2 linked regions of the Sinorhizobium fredii USDA 257 genome follow. The protein of the gene in region 1 interacts with the protein of each later gene in a pairwise test. Links are inferred from orthologs where the notes say so. Each region holds a gene or a part of one and is shown in the gene's direction. Other genes may lie near its edges.

What was found. The genes of interacting proteins can lie anywhere in the genome.
Region 2: the proteins of gyrA (region 1) and gyrB interact in binary tests that used the Escherichia coli proteins (3 or more experiments, as listed by UniProt). The link is inferred for Sinorhizobium fredii USDA 257 from one-to-one orthologs.

What each region holds. Positions count from the first base shown.
Region 1 is NC_018000.1:4,166,468-4,172,653, forward strand. The notes cover bases 19-3,349. They hold gyrA (DNA gyrase subunit A), read left to right. Parts: upstream 19-365; coding sequence 366-3,149; downstream 3,150-3,349. Other genes in these bases: USDA257_RS19440 (MarC family protein), read right to left, coding at 19-63; USDA257_RS19450 (transglycosylase SLT domain-containing protein), read right to left, coding at 3,249-3,349. Outside these bases: more of USDA257_RS19440, read right to left, coding at 1-18; more of USDA257_RS19450, read right to left, coding at 3,350-4,172; USDA257_RS19455 (LysR family transcriptional regulator VtlR), read right to left, coding at 4,681-5,577; trxB (thioredoxin-disulfide reductase), read right to left, coding at 5,793-6,186. UniProt on the Escherichia coli protein: A type II topoisomerase that negatively supercoils closed circular double-stranded (ds) DNA in an ATP-dependent manner to maintain chromosomes in an underwound state.
Region 2 is NC_018000.1:6,112,632-6,117,987, forward strand. What follows is about bases 1-3,023. They hold gyrB (DNA topoisomerase (ATP-hydrolyzing) subunit B), read left to right. Parts: upstream 1-305; coding sequence 306-2,741; downstream 2,742-3,023. Other genes in these bases: USDA257_RS28640 (helix-turn-helix domain-containing protein), read left to right, coding at 1-170; USDA257_RS28650 (nitroreductase family protein), read right to left, coding at 2,875-3,023. Also shown: more of USDA257_RS28650, read right to left, coding at 3,024-3,471; gabD (NADP-dependent succinate-semialdehyde dehydrogenase), read left to right, coding at 3,817-5,271. UniProt on the Escherichia coli protein: DNA gyrase negatively supercoils closed circular double-stranded DNA in an ATP-dependent manner to maintain chromosomes in an underwound state.

The sequences.
Region 1 (6,186 bases):
CGGTGGATCGAGCGTGACGAGAAGCGTCGTGAGCGCGTTGACCAAGAGATCCAAATCGAACATCCGTTCCCCCTCCGGATTGACCCCGGTATTTCCGGTAGCAGAGCCGCATTGTTAGGCAAGCCATGCGTGCTTGGAAAGGGGCGCTAGCCAAGCGCCGCGCAATGGCTTAAACCCGGTCGACGCGGGAGCATGCCAGCAGATCCGGCGCCTGTAGAGGAAGTTATTCCGATTGGTGCACGCGTGCCCTAGAAAAGCCCGTTCCGCCAGCAAAAGACTGTTCAAAACCATTGGCCAAAATTGGCGCTTGAAGCGGCATTCGGCTATAAGAACTGACTGATTCTGAACAAAGATCGTGATCGACATTGACTGAACAAAGCACTCCCGGCGGCGGAAAAACTCCGCCAGGCATCGAGCCGATTTCCATCATCGAGGAAATGCAGCGGTCCTATCTCGATTACGCCATGAGCGTGATCGTTTCGCGCGCGCTTCCCGATGTGCGTGACGGCTTGAAACCCGTTCACCGCCGCATCCTTTACGGGATGAGCGAGCTCGGCATCGATTGGAACAAGAAATACGTCAAATGCGCCCGCGTTACCGGCGACGTGATGGGTAAATACCATCCGCACGGCAACGCGGCGATCTACGATGCGCTGGCGCGCATGGCGCAGGACTGGTCGCTCAGGCTGCCGCTGATCGACGGGCAGGGCAATTTCGGCTCCGTCGACGGCGATCCGCCGGCGGCCGAGCGTTACACCGAGTGCCGGCTGCAGAAGGCGGCCCATTCGCTGCTCGATGACCTCGACAAGGAAACGGTCGATTTCCGCGACAACTACGACGGCACGCTGCACGAGCCGGTCGTCGTTCCGGCGAAATTTCCGAACCTGCTGGTCAACGGCGCGGGCGGCATCGCCGTCGGCATGGCGACCAACATCCCGCCGCACAATCTCAGCGAAGTCATCAATGGCTGCATCGCGCTGATCGACGATCCGGCGATCGAATTGCCGGATCTGATGCAGATCATTCCGGGACCCGATTTCCCCACCGGCGCCCTGATCCTCGGCCGCGCCGGCATTCGCCAGGCCTATGAGACGGGCAGGGGTTCCGTCATCATGCGGGGCCGCGCCCATATCGAGCCGATGCGCGGCGATCGCGAGCAGATCATCATCACCGAAATTCCCTATCAGGTGAACAAGGCGACGATGATCGAGAAGATGGCCGAACTGGTGCGCGACAAACGCATCGAGGGCATCTCCGATCTCCGCGACGAATCCGACCGGCAGGGCTATCGCGTCGTCATCGAGCTGAAGCGCGATGCCAATGCCGAAGTCATCCTCAACCAGCTCTATCGCTACACGCCGCTTCAGACCTCCTTCGGCTGCAACATGGTGGCGCTGAACGGCGGCAAGCCGGAGCAGCTGACGCTGCTCGACATGCTGCGCGCTTTCGTCTCCTTCCGCGAAGAGGTCGTTAGCCGGAGAACGAAATACCTGCTGCGCAAGGCGCGCGAGCGCGCGCACGTCTTGGTCGGCCTTGCCATCGCCGTCGCCAACATCGACGAAGTCATAAAGTTGATCCGCCACGCGCCCGATCCGCAGACGGCGCGCGAGCAGTTGATGGAACGCCGCTGGCCGGCCCACGATGTCGATTCCCTGATCCGGCTGATCGACGATCCGCGCCATCGGATCAACGAAGACGGCACCTACAACCTCTCGGAAGAGCAGGCACGCGCCATTCTCGACCTGCGCCTGCAGCGTCTGACCGCGCTTGGCCGCGATGAAATCGGCGATGAACTCAACAAGATCGGCGAGGAGATCCGCGATTATCTCGAAATCCTCTCCTCGCGGCTCCGCATCATGCAGATCGTCAAGGACGAGCTTGCAGCGGTTCGCGACGAATTCGGTACGCCGCGCCGCACCGAGATCGCCGACGGCGGTCCGGATATGGACGACGAGGACCTGATCGCCCGGGAAGACATGGTCGTCACCGTGTCGCACCTCGGCTACATCAAGCGTGTGCCGCTGACGACCTACCGGGCGCAGCGCCGCGGCGGCAAGGGCCGCTCCGGCATGGCGACGCGCGACGAGGATTTCGTTACCCGCCTATTCGTCGCCAATACCCACACGCCGGTTCTGTTCTTCTCTTCTCGCGGCATCGTCTACAAGGAGAAGGTCTGGCGATTGCCGATCGGCACGCCGCAGTCGCGCGGCAAGGCACTGATCAACATGCTGCCGCTGGAACCCGGCGAGCGCATCACGACGATCATGCCGCTTCCCGAGGACGAAACGACCTGGGAAAACCTGGACGTGATGTTCTCGACGACGCGCGGCACGGTGCGCCGCAACAAGCTGTCCGACTTCATCCAGGTCAACCGCAACGGCAAGATCGCGATGAAGCTCGAGGAGGAGGGCGACGAAATCCTCTCGGTCGAGACCTGCACGGAATTCGACGACGTCGTGCTGACGACGGCGCTCGGCCAGTGCATCCGCTTCCCGGTCTCCGATGTGCGCGTCTTTGCGGGCCGCAACTCGATCGGCGTGCGCGGAATTTCGCTCGGCGATGCCGACCGGATCATCTCCATGGCGATCCTCGCTCACGTCGAAGCCGAACCGTGGGAGCGCGCTGCCTATCTGAGACGGTCGGCGGCCGAACGTCGCGCTACCACCGGCGAGGATGAAGAGATCGTGCTTGTCGGGGAGGAGGTCGCCAATGGTGGCGAACTCACCAACGAGCGCTACGAGGAACTGAAGGCCCGCGAGCAATTCGTGCTGACGCTTTCCGAGAGGGGCTTCGGCAAGCGCTCCTCCTCCTACGACTTCCGCACCTCCGGTCGTGGCGGCAAGGGCATTCGCGCCACCGATACCTCGAAGACAGCGGAAATCGGCGAACTCGTCGCGGCCTTCCCGGTCGAGCACAACGACCAGATCATGCTCGTTTCCGATGGTGGCCAGCTCATCCGCGTGCCGGTGGACGGTATTCGCCTGGCAAGCCGCGCCACCAAGGGCGTCACGATCTTCTCCACCGCCAAGGACGAGAAGGTTGTCTCGGTCGAACGGATCAGCGAACCGGAAGGCGAGGACGAGATCGAGGAGATCGTCACGGCCGGTGAAGCCATTGTGGCTGAGCCGCCAGCGGACGCCGACGATTGAGCGAGTTTGCTATAAGCGACAAGGAGCCCGCCGGATATGGCGGGCTTTCTTTATAAGTGAGTTTCGTCGAGGCCCGTGCGACGACACCGAGCTCTCGAATCAGTTCTTGAAGACAACGCAGGCGCCGCCGCTCCGGCGAATGGCGGTGCACAACTTGTCCGCCTCGGCGCGGGTCTGGCGGCCGATGCGGGCGGCATAACGCGTTCTGCCTCCGAAGCTGCCATTGCGCTCGCGCACCACCAGCGCCTTTTCACCACTGATTGGCGCCGGCAGTCTCTTTACGGCATTCACGAACAGGCGGTACGCAATGGTTTTGCGCTGGTGGGCCGCCAGTTGAACGCCCCATGGTGCCCAGGGAGCCTCGTCCACGACGACGACCTCTCGCAGTCGCCGGGTGTTGGCGAGCGCAACGCAGCCATCCAGGAAGCTCTTGTTTTTGTCGAGCGCGAGGTCGGGCGACTTTGGCGGGTTGTCACGCCAATCCTCCACCGGATGGGCGGTGATCGCCAGGACATATTCGCGCGTCTCGTAGGGCAACCAGTCAATCTCGAGAAACCGTTCGAGCCCGGCCTCTCCTGCATTGTAAGCGGCTGCTGCGAAACCAAGATTGCCGTAACGGAGCTTGAGTTCGCTCAGATATTCGGCCGACTTGCCGAGGGCCGCCACGGCGTCGAAGCTGTTGGACAGGCCGCGCAGCTTTGCCGTTCCGGGCATGAATTGGGCGATCCCTTCGGCGCCTTTCGGGCTGACGGCGTCCGGTTGAAACAGGCTTTCGCGCCAGATCAGCCGTGCGAAGAAGGGCGCTGGCAGACCGTTTGCCTCGGCATAATGCTCGATAATGCCGCATACGTCCCGGGCAAAATTCTCGCGGCGGACGCAGAGGGAAACCGACGGGCTTGTCGCAGACACACCGGAGTAGAGGCATTTGCGCGCGACCGGGGCGTCGGTTCGCGCGTCGGCGATACCGGCAAAGGCCATCACGGTCAGCAGTCCGGCCCCGGCAGTGCGCGCCAGACGTCCCATTCGGTTGCTCCAGATGTGGCATCGGCCCGCTCTGCTCGGTTTGACCATACGGCTCCTCGGCGCTGAACGAGTGAATATGAATAGCATCTTCGCCGCCGACGAGAAACGGGGCAGGCGCGGCGGCCGAACGAATCGCTGCTCTGCGCCCATACGCTTCGTCATCTCCCTCAACGATGTCGGGCAAAAAAAGAGGGCCGCAAGAAAACTTGGGCCCTTGTAGTTGTGAAGGTAATTAGAACCTCCAGAGGGGAACAGCTGCTGCGGTGGCACTGGGAGGAGAAGCCACCAAAGTGCATCAGCTGGGTTTGGTATGCTGCTTTTTTGGGCGAGGAGCAATCATATAATATGCATGACAGCCATGCCGCCTGCGCATCCCTGCATATTTTTGCATCGCACAATGGCATTGCCTTGCAGTACGGTTTCGCAGCGGAGAAATACTTATTCGCAAAAACAAGAGGTTAAGAGAAGTGCTGGCAACTGCTCATAAATCGAGCAATCGCTCCGAACGTCAGAAGTTCCAGTTGCGTGCCTTGGCGACAATAAAGTCGCGAAAGACCTTCAGCTTCGCGGCGTTCTTCATTTCGTCTGGATAGCAGAAATAAGTATCGAATGAGGGGATATCGGCGCTGATCGGCAGCTGGATCAACCCAGGATCCCGCCCGACGATGTAGTCGGGAAGCATGGCGATGCCGATACCAAGCAGGCAGGCGCGCTTGATCGAGGTCTGACTGTTGATCTGCAAGTGCGATACGCGCGGATTGTCCGGGTCCCGTCCGGCGATCTCCAGCCAGTTCACGTCAAGCAGGTAATTGGGTGCCGGTTCGCCGAAGGTAATGATGCGGTGGTTGTCGAGGTCCTGGATCGACTGCGGCTCGCCGTGCTTGTTGATGTAAGAGGGCGCGGCGTAGATATGCATGTGCACCGTGAAAAGCTTGCGCTGGATCAGATCCGATTGCTGCGGCTGGCGCAAGCGGATGGCGCAGTCGGCGTGCCGCATGTTCACGTCGAGCTCTTCATTGTCGAGAATGAGTTGCACCTGGACGTCCGGGTAGAGCGCCATGAATTCCTGGACCTTGTCCGTCAGCCAGCCCTGGCCGAGACCGACGGTCGTGGTGATGCGCAATTTTCCGCTCGGCTTGTCGGTCGTCTCGGTGAGCTTCGCCTTGACGCTCTCGAGCTTCATCAGCACTTCGTGCGCCGTCCGATAGAGCATCTCGCCCTGTTCGGTCAGAATCAAACCGCGCGCGTGGCGATGAAACAGTTTGATGCCGACATCCTGCTCGAGCGCGCTGACCTGCCGGCTGATTGCCGATTGCGAGAGGTGAAGTTTGTCTGCCGCATGCGTGAACGAGCCGGCCTCGGCCGCCGCATGAAATATGCGCAGTTTGTCCCAGTCTAGCGACATGAAATCCCCCATAAAGGACCGTTCGGAGGAAAGGGTAGAGTCCTCCGCGCGTCACCGATGCGTCTGTTCCCATGCGAAGCCACGCCCTCTACAGCGCCGCGTCAAGTCAGACGCAAAGATCGCCGTAGAACTTTGAATTACCGCATGTTTTTATCCTTAGATCGGCTCCGAACTAAGGAAACATGCAATAGGACGTAGGCCCCGTTTTGCAGCTTCTATTCGGCTGCAATTGCGACGGGCATATGACCCGCCAGATATTTCTCCGCCTCGAGCGCCGCCATGCAGCCCATCCCGGCGGCGGTGACCGCCTGACGATAGATATCGTCGGTCACGTCGCCGGCAGCAAAAACCCCGGCGACATCGGTCGCGGTCGAGTCCGGCGCCGTCCAGAGATAACCGTTTGGCTTCTGGCGCAGCTTGCCCTTGAAGAGTTCCACGGCCGGTGCATGACCGATTGCGACGAACACGCCATCCGCCGCCATTTCGGAAAGAACGCCGGTCTTGGTATTGCGAAGTTTCGCGCCATTGACCGAAGCCGGCATCGGCGGTTTTGCCGGTGTACCGAGATATTCGACCACTTCATGGTCCCAAACGATCTTGACGTTCGAC
Region 2 (5,356 bases), 1.9 Mb from region 1 along the record:
CGCGGCTTTCCGACCCGCGAGTGGTCCTCGACACATCGGGCCTGCCGCCCGGCCACACGGCCTTTGCAAACCGTCTGAGCGAGCGGATTCGCGGCCTGTCGGGCGAAGCGATCGAGGCGATGGAAGATATTTTGGAAAAAGCCACATTTCCTGATAATGACAGGGGATGAAGCCTCGCCCTGGCCGTGCTCCTGTGGCCCGGGGTTTGGAACCCGTGGACAAATTTCCTATAGTCCGCGAGGCGTCCGCGCTGTGATTCGCAACGAATCGCCGCGTCCGAAGAACCTGGAAAGACCTGAAGCCGAATGACCGATATCTCTGAGACCGAAGCCGGCGCGATTGCCGAATATGGTGCCGATTCCATCAAGGTGCTGAAGGGCCTCGATGCCGTGCGCAAGCGCCCGGGCATGTATATCGGCGACACCGATGACGGCTCCGGTCTGCACCACATGGTCTATGAGGTCGTCGACAATGCGATCGACGAGGCGCTGGCGGGCCACGCCGACATCGTCACCGTCACGCTCAATCCGGACGGTTCGGTCACCGTGACCGACAACGGTCGCGGCATTCCGACGGATATCCACCGGGAAGAGGGCGTCTCGGCGGCCGAAGTCATCATGACGCAGCTCCACGCCGGCGGCAAATTCGACCAGAACTCCTACAAGGTTTCCGGCGGCCTGCACGGCGTCGGCGTTTCGGTCGTCAACGCGCTCTCCGTCGCCCTGAAGCTCAAGATCCGCCGCGCCGGCAAGATTCACGAGATGAGTTTCACCCACGGCGTCGCCGACGGGCCGCTGGCGATCACCGGAGACGCCGGCAGCGAGACCGGCACCGAAGTCACCTTCCTGCCGAGCGAGCTGACCTTCTCGAAGACCGAATTCGACTATGCGACGCTCGAACACCGGCTGCGCGAGCTCGCCTTCCTGAATTCCGGTGTCCGGATCGTGCTCACTGACAAGCGCCATTCCGACATCCGCCGCGACGAGATGATGTATGACGGCGGGCTCGAGGCCTTCGTCGCCTATCTTGACCGGGCGAAGAAGCCGCTCGTCCACAAGCCGGTGTCGATCCGCAGCGAGAAGGACGGGATCACCGTCGAGGTGGCGATGTGGTGGAACGACAGCTACCACGAGAACGTGCTCTGCTTCACCAACAACATCCCGCAGCGCGACGGCGGCACCCATATGGCGGGCTTCCGCGGGGCGCTCACCCGCCAGATCACCTCCTATGCCGATACGTCCGGCATCACCAAGAAGGAAAAAGTGTCGCTGACCGGCGATGATTGCCGGGAGGGCCTGACGGCGGTTCTGTCGGTCAAGGTGCCGGATCCGAAGTTTTCCTCGCAGACAAAGGACAAGCTGGTATCGTCCGAAGTCAGACCCGTTGTCGAAAGCCTCGTCAACGAGGCGCTCAGCGTCTGGCTCGAGGAAAATCCCTCCGAGGCGAAGATCCTCGTCGGCAAGGTCGTCGAAGCGGCCGCTGCCCGCGAGGCGGCCCGCAAGGCTCGCGAACTGACGCGCCGCAAGGGCGCGCTCGACATCTCGTCGCTGCCGGGCAAGCTCGCCGACTGCTCCGAGCGCGATCCAGCGAAGTCGGAGGTGTTCCTGGTGGAGGGCGACTCGGCAGGCGGCTCAGCCAAGCAGGGCCGTTCGCGCGAGAACCAGGCGATCCTGCCGCTGCGCGGCAAGATCCTGAACGTCGAGCGCGCCCGCTTCGACAAGATGCTGTCGAGCCAGGAAATCGGCACGCTGATCACCGCGCTCGGCACCTCGATCGGCAAGGACGAGTTCAATGCCGACAAGCTGCGCTACCACAAGATCATCATCATGACGGACGCCGACGTCGACGGCGCCCACATCCGCACGCTGCTGCTCACCTTCTTCTTCCGGCAGATGCCGGAGCTGATCGAGCGGGGCCACCTTTATATCGCCCAGCCGCCGCTCTACAAGGTGACGCGCGGCAAGTCCGCCCAGTACCTGAAGGACGAAAAGGCGCTCGAGGATTATCTGGTCACCATGGGCCTCGAGGAGGCATCGCTGACACTCGGCTCCGGCGAGGTCCGGGCCGGGCAGGATCTCCGCGAGGTCATCAACGACGCCTTGCGCCTGCGCTCGCTGATGGAGGGGCTGCATTCGCGCTACAACCGGGCAATCGTCGAGCAGGCGGCCATTGCCGGTGCGCTCAATACGGAACTCAACAGCCACCAGGACGACTACCAGAAGGTCGCGGTCGAAGTGGCGCGCCGTCTCGATGTCATTGCCGAAGAGACCGAACGCGGCTGGGTCGGATCGGTGACGGCCGAGGGCGGTCTGAGGCTTGAGCGCATGGTGCGCGGCGTCAAGGAAGTGGCGGTGCTCGACATGGCGCTGATCGGCTCCTCCGATGCCCGCCACATCGATCAGCTGACGGGGAAACTCAAGGAAGTTTATTCGGAGCCGCCGGTGCTCAGGCGCCGCGATGGCACGCAGGAGATCAGCGGGCCGCGTGCCCTTCTGGACGCGATCTTTGCCGCCGGCCGCAAGGGCCTGACCATGCAGCGCTACAAGGGTCTTGGCGAGATGAACGCCGAGCAATTGTGGGAAACCACGCTCGATCCGAACGTCCGCTCGCTGCTGCAGGTCAGGGTTGCCGACGCCACCGACGCGGATGGCCTGTTCTCGCGGCTGATGGGCGACGAGGTCGAGCCGCGCCGCGACTTCATCCAGGAAAATGCGCTGAGCGTCGCCAACCTGGACATCTGACGAAGCGATCGATTCGGAAAGAAGCGCTTCGGTGCGTTGAAAACAAAAGCGTGGGGCGTCTTCGCTCCCACGCTTTTTCTTTTGTGCGCTGGGCACAGACCATGCAAACGCCGCCCGATTCCAGCTCCAGGCGTCAATCGCCCCTGAATCGACCCTCGAAGACGAATTCGCCGATCGCCTTGCGCTGGCTCGGCCTTTCCCTTTCGCGCAGATACTCCGGAAGGGTGGAGGGATCGGCGATCCTGCCGATCGCCACGGCCGCCTCGACCCGGTAGTGCTCCGGGACGCCGAGCACGTGCATTGCCTTGTCTCGGTCAATCCCCGCCATGGCATGGGCATGCCATCCGGCAAGCTGCGTCTGCAGCGCCAGTGCAAACCAGGCAGCACCCGTATCGAAGGCGTGGGTATAGGCGGGTCTCAGCTCGCCGCTCGATGTCAACCTGTGGGTCTTCGACAGAATGATGACGAGCGCCGAAGCGTTCTTCGCCCAACGCTGGTTGCCTTCGTCGAGCGTCTCCAGCAGCGACGCAAAGTACTCTGTGCCGCGCCGGGCATAGACGAAGCGCCAAGGCTGCATGTTGCTCGCCGAAGGCGCCCAGCGCGCCGCTTCGAAGAGCGCCAGCAGGTCCGTTTCGCTGATTTCTTCGCCGGTGAAGGCGCGGGGCGACCACCGCTCGAGGAAGATCGAGTGGATCGGGTGGTCGGCTTTTCTGTGGTTGATTTCTGTCACGAACGAGCATCCTTGTCCTGCATGGGAATTCCTTGGGAGGCCCTTCGACTTGCAGATGAAGCGTCCGCGAGGAGCCGGATTCGCCGCGACGCTATAGAAGATGCAGGCGCTTTGAAACGCGCTCTCCGAAAAATGATCGGAGTTGGATCTTGCACCGCAAGGACCCTTCGAAAGGTTGGAACGAAGCGAGACGGCAGCCGTTCTGATTTGGGGTTCCCCCGGGAGCGGCGCTGCGGAGGCTTGCCTTTTGTTTGAGGGGAAAAGCAGAAAGGGTGTCCCGACCGATTGTCGAAACCGAAAAAAGTTGTATAAGTTCTGTAAAGTTTTCCGAGGGAAGGACCAGCCATGAACATGAAGGACCCGTCGCTGTTTCGCCAGGCCGCGCTCGTCGGCGACAACTGGATCGAAGCGGACCCGCAGAATGCGATCGAGGTGAACAACCCGGCGACCGGCGAGATCATCGGTCTTGTGCCGAAGCTCGGTGCCGCCGAGACCAGGGCCGCGATCGAGATCGCCGCGCGGGTGCAGAAGGAATGGGCGGCGCGAACCGCTAAGGAGCGCGCGGCAATCCTGCGCCGCTGGTTCGAGCTGATGATCGAGAACAAGGACGATCTAGGCCGGATATTGACTATCGAGCAGGGCAAGCCGCTTGCCGAAGCGACCGGCGAGATCGTCTATGGCGCGAGCTTCATCGAATGGTTCGCCGAAGAGGGGCGGCGCGTCTATGGCGACCTCGTGCCCGGCCACCAGAAGGACAAGCGCATCCTGGTGATGAAGCAGCCGATCGGCGTGGTCGCTGCCATCACACCCTGGAACTTCCCGAATGCGATGATCACCCGCAAGGCCGGCCCCGCCTTTGCCGCCGGCTGCGCCATGGTGCTGAAACCGGCCGCGCAGACGCCGTTCTCGGCGATCGCCATCGCCGTGCTCGCCGAGCGGGCCGGCATGCCGAAGGGCCTGTTCAGCGTCATAACCGGCTCGGCCCGCGAGATCGGCGCCGAGATGACCTCCAACCCGACCGTGCGCAAGCTGACCTTCACCGGCTCGACCGAGGTCGGCGCCGAGCTCTACCGCCAGAGCGCCGCGACGATCAAGAAGCTCGGCCTCGAACTCGGCGGCAACGCGCCTTTCATCGTCTTCGACGACGCGGATCTCGATGCTGCGGTCGAGGGCGCCCTGATCGCCAAGTTCCGCAACAACGGTCAGACCTGCGTCTGCGCCAACCGCCTCTATGTCCAAGACGGCGTCTACGAAGCCTTCTCGGCGAAGCTGGCTCAAGCGGTCGCCAAGCTCAAGACCGGCAACGGGATGGAAGAGGGCGTCATTCTCGGGCCGCTGATCGACAAGCCGGCGCTTGAGAAGGTCGAGGAGCATGTCGCCGACGCGCTCGCCAAGGGCGCCCGCGTCATCCAGGGCGGCCAGCGCCACGCGCTCGGCGGCAGCTTCTATGAGGCGACGGTGCTGGCGGACGTCACCCAGGCGATGGCGGTGGCGCGCGAGGAAACCTTCGGTCCGGTGGCGCCGCTCTTCCGCTTCAAGGACGAGGCGGACGTCATCCGCCAGGCGAACGACACCGAATTCGGCCTGGCCTCCTATTTCTATGCCAAGGATCTGGCGCGCGTCTTCCGCGTCGCGGAGGCGCTGGAGTACGGCATGGTCGGCGTCAATACCGGTCTGATCTCGACGGCGGAAGCGCCCTTCGGTGGCGTCAAGCTCTCCGGCCTCGGCCGCGAGGGCTCGAAATACGGCATCGAGGAGTTCATGGAAATCAAATATGTCTGCCTCGGCGGTATCGCCTGAGTAGGCAAGGTCTTTCACGCAAACAAACCGGCCGGAAAGTTCTGGCCGGTTTTTTTGTTTGCCGCTAAGACATTGGTCTTCGTCA